DNA from 2 places in the Bradyrhizobium sp. KBS0727 genome. Region 1 is predicted to be linked to the other one. Evidence: predicted binding sites of a transcription regulator. Region 1 holds the regulator's gene; the other holds the start of a gene.
The links. The regulator PhoB, encoded in region 1, activates phosphate uptake and scavenging genes when phosphate is short. The targets are predictions, from matches to a motif close to TGTCATNNANCTGTCAT.
Positions count from the first base shown of each region.

Region 2: the regulator PhoB is predicted to act here: its motif matches at 2,617-2,633, upstream of phnF (phosphonate metabolism transcriptional regulator PhnF).

Region 1 is NZ_CP042176.1:800,742-805,774, reverse strand. It holds gene FFI89_RS03735 (aspartate aminotransferase family protein) at 1-359, opposite strand, end outside; gene FFI89_RS03730 (GcrA family cell cycle regulator) at 936-1,445, shown strand; gene phoB (phosphate regulon transcriptional regulator PhoB) at 1,633-2,337, opposite strand; gene phoU (phosphate signaling complex protein PhoU) at 2,366-3,082, opposite strand; gene pstB (phosphate ABC transporter ATP-binding protein PstB) at 3,105-3,929, opposite strand; gene pstA (phosphate ABC transporter permease PstA) at 3,926-4,771, opposite strand; gene pstC (phosphate ABC transporter permease subunit PstC) at 4,773-5,033, opposite strand, start outside.
Region 2 is NZ_CP042176.1:1,817,209-1,822,241, reverse strand. It holds gene FFI89_RS08395 (alpha-D-ribose 1-methylphosphonate 5-phosphate C-P-lyase PhnJ) at 1-357, opposite strand, end outside; gene FFI89_RS08390 (carbon-phosphorus lyase complex subunit PhnI) at 354-1,457, opposite strand; gene phnH (phosphonate C-P lyase system protein PhnH) at 1,470-2,078, opposite strand; gene phnG (phosphonate C-P lyase system protein PhnG) at 2,082-2,558, opposite strand; gene phnF (phosphonate metabolism transcriptional regulator PhnF) at 2,680-3,408, shown strand; gene phnE (phosphonate ABC transporter, permease protein PhnE) at 3,412-4,260, opposite strand; gene phnE (phosphonate ABC transporter, permease protein PhnE) at 4,257-5,033, opposite strand, start outside.

The DNA of each region.
Region 1 (5,033 bases):
TGACCCTTGGCGGCCTGATACTTGCGCGTCACCTTGATCACGCATTCCATCGCCTCGGCGCCGGAATTGCAGAAGAACACATAGTCGGCAAAGCTCTGCTCGCACAGCCGCGCGGCGAGCTTGTCGCCGTCGGGCGACTTGAACAGGTTCGACATGTGCCACAGTTTCGTGGCCTGTTCCTGCAGCGCTGCGACCAGTTGCGGATGGGCGTGGCCCAGCGCATTGACCGCGACGCCCGAGGTGAAGTCGAGATAGCGATCGCCGTTGGTGGCGACCAGCCAGGCGCCCTCGCCGCGTTCGAAGCCAAGGTCGACCCTGGCGAATACGGGGAGCAGATGCGACGCGGCGCTATGGGTCATGGCGATCACTTGAGGTTTGAGAGCAGTCCGTTTGCGAGCTGCCAGGGTGCGCGAGCCTTCGCGCACGCAACCACCGGCCACCCGAAAACAAAACGTGCCGCCTTTTGGGGCGGCACGTCAGGGCATTCTATGCTGGCGACGGAACGTGTCAACACGCCGTAGAGCCTGCTTCGCAGGCTCGTTCACCTTCTTGTTTGAGCATGATCTTCTCGGAAAACCGGTGTCCACTTTTCCGGATCATGCTCCAGCCGCCTTCCTGCACTGCGATAAAAGGCAATCCGTACATTTCCGGTGTGGTGGAAAACACGCATTGCAATGCCTAGATGTCGGAACATGTGGACGCTTAGCTGCGGACTCTTGCGCCAGAGTCACGCCATATTGTAGCGTCTGGGCTGTCGGGTACGACATCTCGTGCGGCAGTTCTGATCCTCTTGAGTCCATGTGTTCAGCGTACACGTTCGGGCGCGACTTTCGCGCCCGGCGAGGGCTAAGGGATTCTGACCGCAGGGATTTTGGAGATTTGGCATCGCCAGCGCTGCCCCCGGTTGGCCCGCGCGAAGCGAAGGGAAGAATTCGATGACCGTATTGACCTGGTCCGACGATCGCGTCGAGCAGCTTAAGAAGCTCTGGGAAGGCGGCCTGTCCGCCAGCCAGATCGCCGCGGAACTTGGGAATGTGACGCGAAATGCCGTGATCGGCAAGGTGCACCGGCTCGGTCTGTCCGGCCGCGCCAAGAGCCCCTCCTCGGCCGCCCCGCGCCAGCGCAAGGCCCGGCCCGCCCAGCACATGATGCGGGTGGCGCGTCCGGTCTCGCGCGGCAACACTGCGCTCGCCCATGCCTTCGAAGTCGAGATGGAGCCGGATCCGATCTCCTACGACAACGTCGTGCCGATGAGCCAGCGGCTGTCGCTGCTGGAATTGAACGAGGCCACCTGCCACTGGCCGGTCGGCGATCCCTCGAGTTCGGACTTCTTCTTCTGCGGCGGCAAGGCGCTCTCCGGCCTGCCCTACTGCGCGCATCACTCGCGCGTCGCCTATCAGCCGGCCTCCGATCGCCGCCGCCCGGCGCCGAAGCCGACCAGGTAAACTTACGCGATGCTATCTGTGTCGTGAATTGAGCGGACTATATCCGCCGTCGTCCCGGCCTATTGCGCACAGGCGCCGGGACCCATAACCACAGACGTGCGTGGTTATGCCGAGCTGAAGCTCCAGCTCTGTTAGACAATCAACATCGGCGGGTATCGGTCCCAGCTCAAGGCCGGGACGACAGTAGTTACGACTCCGCCTTCGCAAAGCGATCGTCCAGCGCGTAGCCGGCGCCGCGCACGGTGCGGATCGGATCCTGCTCGCGGCCGGGATTGAGCAGCTTGCGCAGGCGGCCGATGTGCACGTCGACGGTGCGTTCGTCGATATAGATGTCGCGGCCCCAGACGCTGTCGAGCAACTGCTCGCGCGAGAACACACGGCCGGGATGCTCCAGGAAGAATTCCAGCAGGCGATACTCGGTCGGGCCGAGATCGATCTGGCGGCCGGAGCGGGCGACGCGGCGTTTCTCGCGGTCGAGTTCGATATCGCCGTACGTCAGCACGGTGGCGAGCCGCTCCGGGCTGGCGCGCCGCAACAGACCCTTCACCCGTGCCAGCAATTCCGGCACCGAAAAGGGCTTTACGATGTAGTCGTCGGCGCCGGTGGCAAGGCCACGGACGCGCTCGCTTTCCTCGCCGCGCGCGGTCAGCATGATGATCGGCAGCTGCTTGGTCTCCGGCCGCGCCCGCAAGCGCCGGCACAGTTCGATGCCGGACAGGCCCGGCAGCATCCAGTCGAGCACGATCAGGTCGGGCACCCGCTCCTTCAGCCTTGTATCGGCGTCATCGCCGCGGCCGACGGTTTCGACGTCGTAGCCTTCGGCATCGAGATTGTAGCGCAGCAGCGTGGTCAGCGCTTCCTCGTCTTCAACTACCAGAATGCGTGCGTTCATCGATTCTGCTTCCCTTGGTTTCGACGCGTCAGTTACCGGGTACTGTCGTGGCGAACGTCGTCATGTCGCCCTTCGGGCGCTTGTCGAGAATCTGCTGACCCTCGATCATGTAGAATACGGTTTCGGCAATGTTAGTGGCGTGGTCGCCGATCCGCTCGATATTCTTGGCGCAGAACATCAGGTGAATGCAGAACGAGATGTTGCGCGGATCTTCCATCATATAGGTCAAGAGTTCGCGGAACAGCGAGGTGCAGATGGCGTCGACTTCCTCGTCGCCCTTCCAGACCGCCATCGCCGCCGGCAGGTCGTGCGCGGCATAGGCGTCCAGCACCGACTTGACCTGCGACTGCACCAGGTCGGTCATGTGCTCGAGGCCGCGGATCAGCTTCAGCGGCTGGAAATCGTTCTCCAGCGCCGCGACCCGCTTGCCCATGTTCTTGGCGAGGTCGCCGATCCGTTCGAGATCGGTGGCAACGCGCATGGCGCCGACGATCTCGCGCAGGTCGATCGCCATCGGCTGGCGCCGCGCGATGGTCAGCACCGCGCGTTCCTCGATGATGTGCTGCAGGCGGTCGATCTCGGCGTCGGAGGCGACGACGCGGTTGCCGAGCGCGATGTCGCGGCGAACCAGCGCATCGACGGATTCGGTGATCATGCGTTCGGCGAGGCCGCCCATTTCCGCGACCAGGCGGGTCAGTTCCTGCAGATCGCTGTCGAACGCCTTGGCGGTGTGTTCAGAAGCCATGTGTTATCTCCTCCGGATCAAGCTAGCCGAACCGGCCGGTGATGTAGTCCTGGGTTCGTCGATCGCTCGGCGAGGTGAATATCTTGTTGGTGTCATCGAACTCGACCAGCTCGCCGAGGTACATGAAGGCGGTCTTGTCGGAGACGCGCGCCGCCTGCTGCATGTTATGGGTAACGATGGCGATGGTGTAGTCCTCCGCCAGTTCCTGGATCAGTTCCTCGACCTTGGCGGTCGAGATCGGATCGAGCGCCGAACAGGGCTCGTCGAACAGGATCACCTCGGGCCGCACCGCGACCGTGCGGGCGATGCAGAGCCGCTGCTGCTGGCCGCCGGACAGGCTGAGGCCACTGGCGTTGAGCTTGTCCTTGACCTCGTTCCACAGCGCGCCGCCGCGCAGCGCCTTCTCGACCCGGCCGTCCATCTCGGACTTGGAGATCTTCTCGTAGAGGCGAATGCCGAAGGCAATGTTCTCGTAGATCGTCATCGGGAACGGCGTCGGCTTCTGGAACACCATGCCGACGCGGGCGCGCAGCAGGTTGAGATCGAGCTTGGGGTCGAGGATGTTGGTCTGGTCGAGCATCAGCTGCCCGGTGGCCCTCTGGCCCGGATAGAGGTCGTACATCCGGTTGAAGATCCGCAGCAGGGTCGACTTGCCACAGCCGGACGGGCCGATGAAGGCGGTGACGCGGTTGGTGCCGAGCGCGAGGTTGATGTTCTTCAGCGCGTGGTGCTCGCCGTAGTAAAAGTTCAGGCCGCGCGCCGTCACCTTGGCCGAAGCTTCCGGCTGATGCGGCATCGACGGCACGCCGGCGCCGGGAACGCTGACGGATACGGAAAGATCGTTCATTTCGTTGTCCTCTCGGCGCCGAGAATTCGCGCGCCAATATTCAGGGCGAGCACGGTGAGCGTGATGATCAGGGCGCCGCTCCAGGCGAGCTGCTTCCAGTAGACATAGGGGCTCTGCACGAAATTGTTGATGGTGACCGGAAGATTCGCCATCGTCTTAGTCAGGTTGAGGCTGAAGAACTGGTTCGACAGGGCGGTGAACAGCAGCGGCGCGGTTTCGCCGGCGACGCGGGCGGTGGCGAGCAGCACGCCGGTGATCAGGCCGGAGCGCGCGGCGCGGTAGGCTATGCGGCGGATCACCAGCGAACGCGGCAGGCCGAGCGCCGAGGCCGCTTCACGCAGGGGATTGGGCACCAGCCCCAGCATGTCCTCGGTGGTGCGCACCACCACGGGGATGACGATCACCGCGAGCGCCAGACAGCCGGCAAAGGCCGAGAAGCCGCCCATCGGGACTACGATGGCGCCATAGACGAACAGGCCGATGATGATCGATGGCGCGCTCAACAGGATGTCGTTGATGAAGCGGATCACCGAGGTAAGTTTGTCGTGCTTGCCGTATTCGGCCAGATAGGTGCCGGCGAACAGGCCGAGCGGCGCGCCGATGCCGACCCCGATCACGGTCATGATGATCGAGCCGACGATGGCGTTGCGCAGGCCGCCCTCGGTCGATCCGGGCGGCGGCGTGTCCTGGTAGAACACCGCGAAATTGATGCCGGCGAGGCCGTTGTAGAACAGCGTGAACAGGATCAGCGCGAGCCAGGTGACGCCGAACAGAGCGGCGCCGACGCACAGCGCCCGGACCACGATGTCGAAGCGGCGGCGGGAGGCGTAAATCGGGTTCATCTCAGTTCCCCGCCTTCTTTTCCAGCCGCATCAGCATCAGCCGCGCGGCCGAGAGCACGAAGAAGGTCAGCACAAACAGCAGCAGGCCGAGCAGGATCAGCCCGGACTGGTGCAGCCCGTCGCTCTCGGCGAATTCGGAGGCGATCGCCGCCGAGATCGTGGTGCCCGGCGCGAAGATCGAGGACGAGATCTTGAACGAATTGCCGATGATGAAGGTGACCGCCATGGTCTCGCCGAGCGCGCGGCCGAGCGCCAGCATGAT
Region 2 (5,033 bases), 1.0 Mb from region 1:
CACCTGGCCGCCATGCAGCGGCGCCTCGGGAATCCGGTGCCGGGTCTGGATCACGGTGGCATCCGCGGTCGCGGTGGTAGTGGCGACGCCGGCGGTCTTGCCGAAGAATTTCCGGATCGAAATCGCGTTGGTGGTGTCGTCCGAGCCCTGGTCGATCACCTTCAGCACGTCGTCAGGTCCGAGGATCGCGGCCGTTACCTGTACGCCGCCGGTGCCCCAGCCATAGGGCATCGGCATCTCGCGGCTGGCGAACGGCACCTGATAGCCGGGGATCGCGATCGCTTTGAGGATCGCGCGGCGGATCATTCGCTTGGTCTGCTCGTCGAGATAGGCGAAATTGTAAGCCGGAGCGTTCATTCCGCGGCCTCCTGCATCGGCGGAGCCTGGTTCGCCTCGGCGAATTCCTTGCGCAGTTTGCGCAGCAGGCCGAGCTCGGACTGGAAATCGACGTAATGCGGCAGCTTGAGATGTTCGACGAAGCCGGTCGCCTGCACGTTGTCGGAGTGCGACATCACGAACTCCTCGTCCTGGGCCGGCGCGATCAACTCCTCGCCGAGTTCGCGGGCGCGCAGGGAGCGGTCCACCAGCGCCATCGACATGGTCTTACGCTCGCTCTGCCCGAAGGCGAGACCATAACCGCGCGTGAAGCACGGCGCTTCGGTGGCAGAGCCCTTGAACTGGTTGACCATCTGGCACTCGGTCATCGCGATCGAACCGAGTGGCACGGCAAAGCCGGCATCCTCGGCCATGAACTCGACCTCGACTTCGCCGAAGCGGATTTCGCCCGCGAACGGATGGTTGCGGCCATAGCCACGCTGCGAGGAGTAACCGAGCGCCAGCAGAAAGCCCTCGTCGGCCCGCGCCAGGTTTTGCAGACGCAGATCGCGATCGGCCGGAAAGCTGAGCGGCTCCCGGGTGAGATCGCCGACCGGCACATCGGCGTCCGCCGCAGGCGACGGCTCGATCAGGCCGTCGCGACCGAGAATGTCGGTCACGCGCGGCGTCGCAGCCAAGGACGCTTCGCCCATCGCCGGTGCTTCGGGCGCGAACCCGTCCGCGAGTTGCGGATCCAGCAGGCGATGGGTGTAATCGAAGGTCGGGCCGAGGATTTGACCGCCGGGAATATCCTTGAAGGTCGAGGAAATCCGACGCCGCACCTGCATCGCGCCGGTATCGACCGGCTCAGTCGAACCAAAGCGCGGCAGGGTCGCGCGGAAGGCGCGCACCAGAAAGATGGCCTCGATCATGTCGCCGCGCGCCTGCTTGATCGCCAGTGCCGCGAGTTCGCGGTCATACAGCGAGCCTTCGGTCATGACGCGGTCGACGCCGAGCGAAAGCTGTTCGGAGATCTGGTCCAATGACAGTTCGGGAACGTCGCGGTCGCCACGCCGCTCATGCGCCAGCAGGCGATGGGCGTTTTCGATGGCGCGCTCGCCGCCCTTGACGGCTACATACATGGTCAGTCTCCCTCAATCGCCTTTGGCGACCAGCCGCGTCGTGCGCGGTATCGCAACAATGGCGTCGTCATGAACCAGCACGACGTCGATGCCGCGCGGGAACAGCGCTGAATTGACGGCGAGCCGCTTGAACAGGTCATGCGGCCGGATCTGCGCCTGCAGGGTTGTGGTGCCGTCGATGCCGGGGCCGCGCAATTCGAAGAGGGCGCCCTGCGACAGGCTCTCGACCTGCAGGATCAGCGTCGTGGAACGGTCCGGATATTCGTTGCTGCCGAACGCGAAGCGATCGAGCGGCGGCAGATCTTCGGGATTGCCGATCAGCGCGAAGCTGGCGATCGACGAATCCGCAATGACCGGTGCGCTGGTGTGGAACTTGAGCCATTTAGACACATCTGAAGTCGCCGACATCGCGCGATCCAGCCAGATCGGCGTGTCATGGTCGAACAGCGTCAGCGCGATCGCAGCAGAACCGCGCATCATCGCAGCCGGCGTGCCGGCGGTGGCGGCGATGCGCTGGACGCTGCCGGGGCGCGCCATCGCATCCATGACCGAGCGGAAGGTCGATTGCGCCGACAACACCTTGTCGACAAATCCGGCGGGCAGTTCGGCAACCGTGGTCATGTCTCAGCCCTCCCCGCGCACCAGCGTGTAGAAATCGACCCGCGTCGCCGCGGCCTCGGCGGCCTTGCGGTTCCGTTCCGCGACCAACGCCGCGCGCAGCGGCGCGACCACCTTTGCTTCCACGATTTCTGCGAATTCTGCCGACTGCACCATGGCATCGCAGAGCGCGATCAACTCTGCCTTCTGCCGGTCGCGGCCGAGCGTGTAACCGAAACCAACCTCGCCGGTTGAAAGCCGCACCGCCGCGCGCGACACCGTGGCTTCGCCAAGGTTGAACGCCGCGCCGTCGCCGCCAACGCGGCCGCGCACCATCACCAGGCCGTTCTCGGCTTCGCGCAAATTCTCGTGCGCCGGCAACGCGATGGTCCCGAGCCGGGCCGATATCTCGGCCGTTTCAGCGTGCGCCAGCACCGCCATGGCGGCCTTGCGCTGCGCCTGACCCGCGCGCTCGTTTCCTGAACTTTCGCTGCTTGCCATCATATCGGCCTTGCCGGATTCAAGTTGTCTATGATACTAGACAACTCGATAACCGAACGCCATGAAGGTTTCGTGACAACGAAGTGATTTTTCCCGATGGTTGATTTCGCGCCATGAGCACGACATGAGCATGCAGGACACCGCCTCCGGCGTGGCCCTGTGGCGGCAGGTCGCCGACGGCATCGAGCGCGGCATCGCCGACGGCCGCTTTGCCGCGGGCGAAAAGCTGCCGGGCGAGATGGAGATCGCCGAAACCTACCGCGTCAACCGCCACACCGTGCGCCGCGCGCTCGCAACGCTCGCCGAACGCGGGCTGGTTCGGGCCGAACGTGGCAGCGGTACGTATGTCGAGGCCCAACGCCTCGCCTATCCGCTGCGCTCACGGACGCGGTTTTCCGAGATCGTCGGCGCCGGCGGACAGGAACCGCGCGGCCAGTTGATCGACGCCTCCGAGGACGTCGCGACGCGGGAACTCGCGCGCGAACTCGGCTTGAAGACCGGCGCGCCGCTGATCCGGATCGAATCCGTTCGATCCGCCGACCGCACGCCGATCTGCGTCAGCACCACCTGGCTTTCCGCCGAACGTTTCCCCGACGCAGGAAGGGTCTTCGCCAACCTGCGCTCGATGACCAAGCTGCTTGCGCATTATGGGATCCGTGACTTCAACCGCGCATCGACCAGGATCACCGCGGCCATCGCGGATGCAACCGACGCCGCAAGGCTGGACCTCGCGCTCGGGCGTCCGGTGTTGGTAGTCGACAGCACCGACGTCGATACCAGCGGCAAGCCGCTGGTGACCAAGCGCTCGCGCTTCGCCGCCGAACGTGTCGAGTTCCTGGTGGAGAGCAGTTGAGGCTTACGCCACCGCGCGCCGGCCGATGATGGCAAAGCGCAGCCGGGTTGAAATCCAGTCGATCGCGGCCACCGCGACCAGGATCATCAGGATCAGGAACGAGACCTTCTGCCATTCCAGCACGCGGATCTGCTCGGCGAGCTGCAAGCCGATGCCGCCGGCGCCGACGATGCCGATGATGGTGGCCGAGCGGGTGTTCGACTCGATGAAATACAGCACCTGCCCCGCGATCACGGGCAGCACCTGCGGCATCAGGCCGAAGCGTATCTCGTGCAACGCGTTGCCGCCGGAGGCCCTGACGCCCTCGACCTGCTTCTGGTCGGCGGCCTCGATGGCTTCCGAAAACAATTTGCCGAATGCGCCGAAATCCGACACCGCGATCGCCAGCACGCCGGCGAACGGACCGAGCCCGACGACATTGATCCAGACCAGCGCCCAGATCAGCGTGTCGACGCCGCGAATTGAATCGAGAAAGCGGCGCACCGGAAAGCGGATGAAATTGGAGGGCACGATGTTGCGCGCCGCCAGCAGGCTGACCGGCAACGCCATGATGGCGGCGAGCGTCGTCCCGAGCAGCGCAATCGAGAGGGTTTCGCCCAGCGCGGAAAGATAGATCGGCAGCGACGATCCGGGATCGGGCGGGATCATCATCAGCGTGATCCAGCCGAGCTGGTGCAGGCCATTGAACAGTTTCGACGGCGAAAAATCCAGATCGACCAGCCCGAATACGAAGATGGCGAAAGCGCCTGCTATCATCGCCGGCATCGCCAGCCGGGAAGAAGCCGGCCGGTCGAAGACATCAGGGTATTTTGCCCGCAACTTTTCACGGTCCGGCTTCGGCAACTGGCTCATGCCCGGGCATCCCTGCCGAACAGACGGGCGCGCAGCCAGCCCGTCCCGATATCAATGATGAAGACCGTGGCGATGATGGTCACCAGGATCGCGCTGACGTCGGAATAATAGAACTTTCGAATCGCGACCACGAGTTCCTGCCCGATGCCGCCGGCGCCGACAAAACCCATCACCGAAGCCTCGCGAACGTTGATCTCGAAGCGCAGCAGCGCATAACTGGCATAGCCCGCCGACACCTGCGGCAACACCGCAAAACGCATGCAGGACAACCAGCTCGCGCCGGTCGAGCGCACGCCTTCGACCGGTTTCATGTCCGCATTTTCGACGATCTCGGAGAACAGTTTTCCAAGCGCACCGGTCGAGTGGATCGCAATCGCCAGCACGCCGGCCATCGGGCCGAGGCCGAAGGCGATGACGAAGATCAGGGCGAACACGATGCCGGGAACGGTGCGGGCGAATTCCAGCAGGCGCCGCACGGCAAAACGCAGCCACGGCCCCGGCGAGGTGTTTTGCGCGGCGAAGAAGTTCAGCGCAAAGGCCAAAACCGCGCCCATCAGGGTGCCGACGTAGCTGATCAGGATGGTCTCGCCGAGCATCCAGAGCCATTTGCGCCAGCCCCAGAACCACTCACCGACGTTGGTCCACACCCGCGTGCCGTCTTCCAGCGTGAAGATGCGGTCAAAATAGCTGGCGAAGTTTCCGAAATAGGTGAACAGCGTGCGCAGGTTCACCTCTGCGCCGACGGCCGCGACCATCAGCGCCGCGAAAAACGC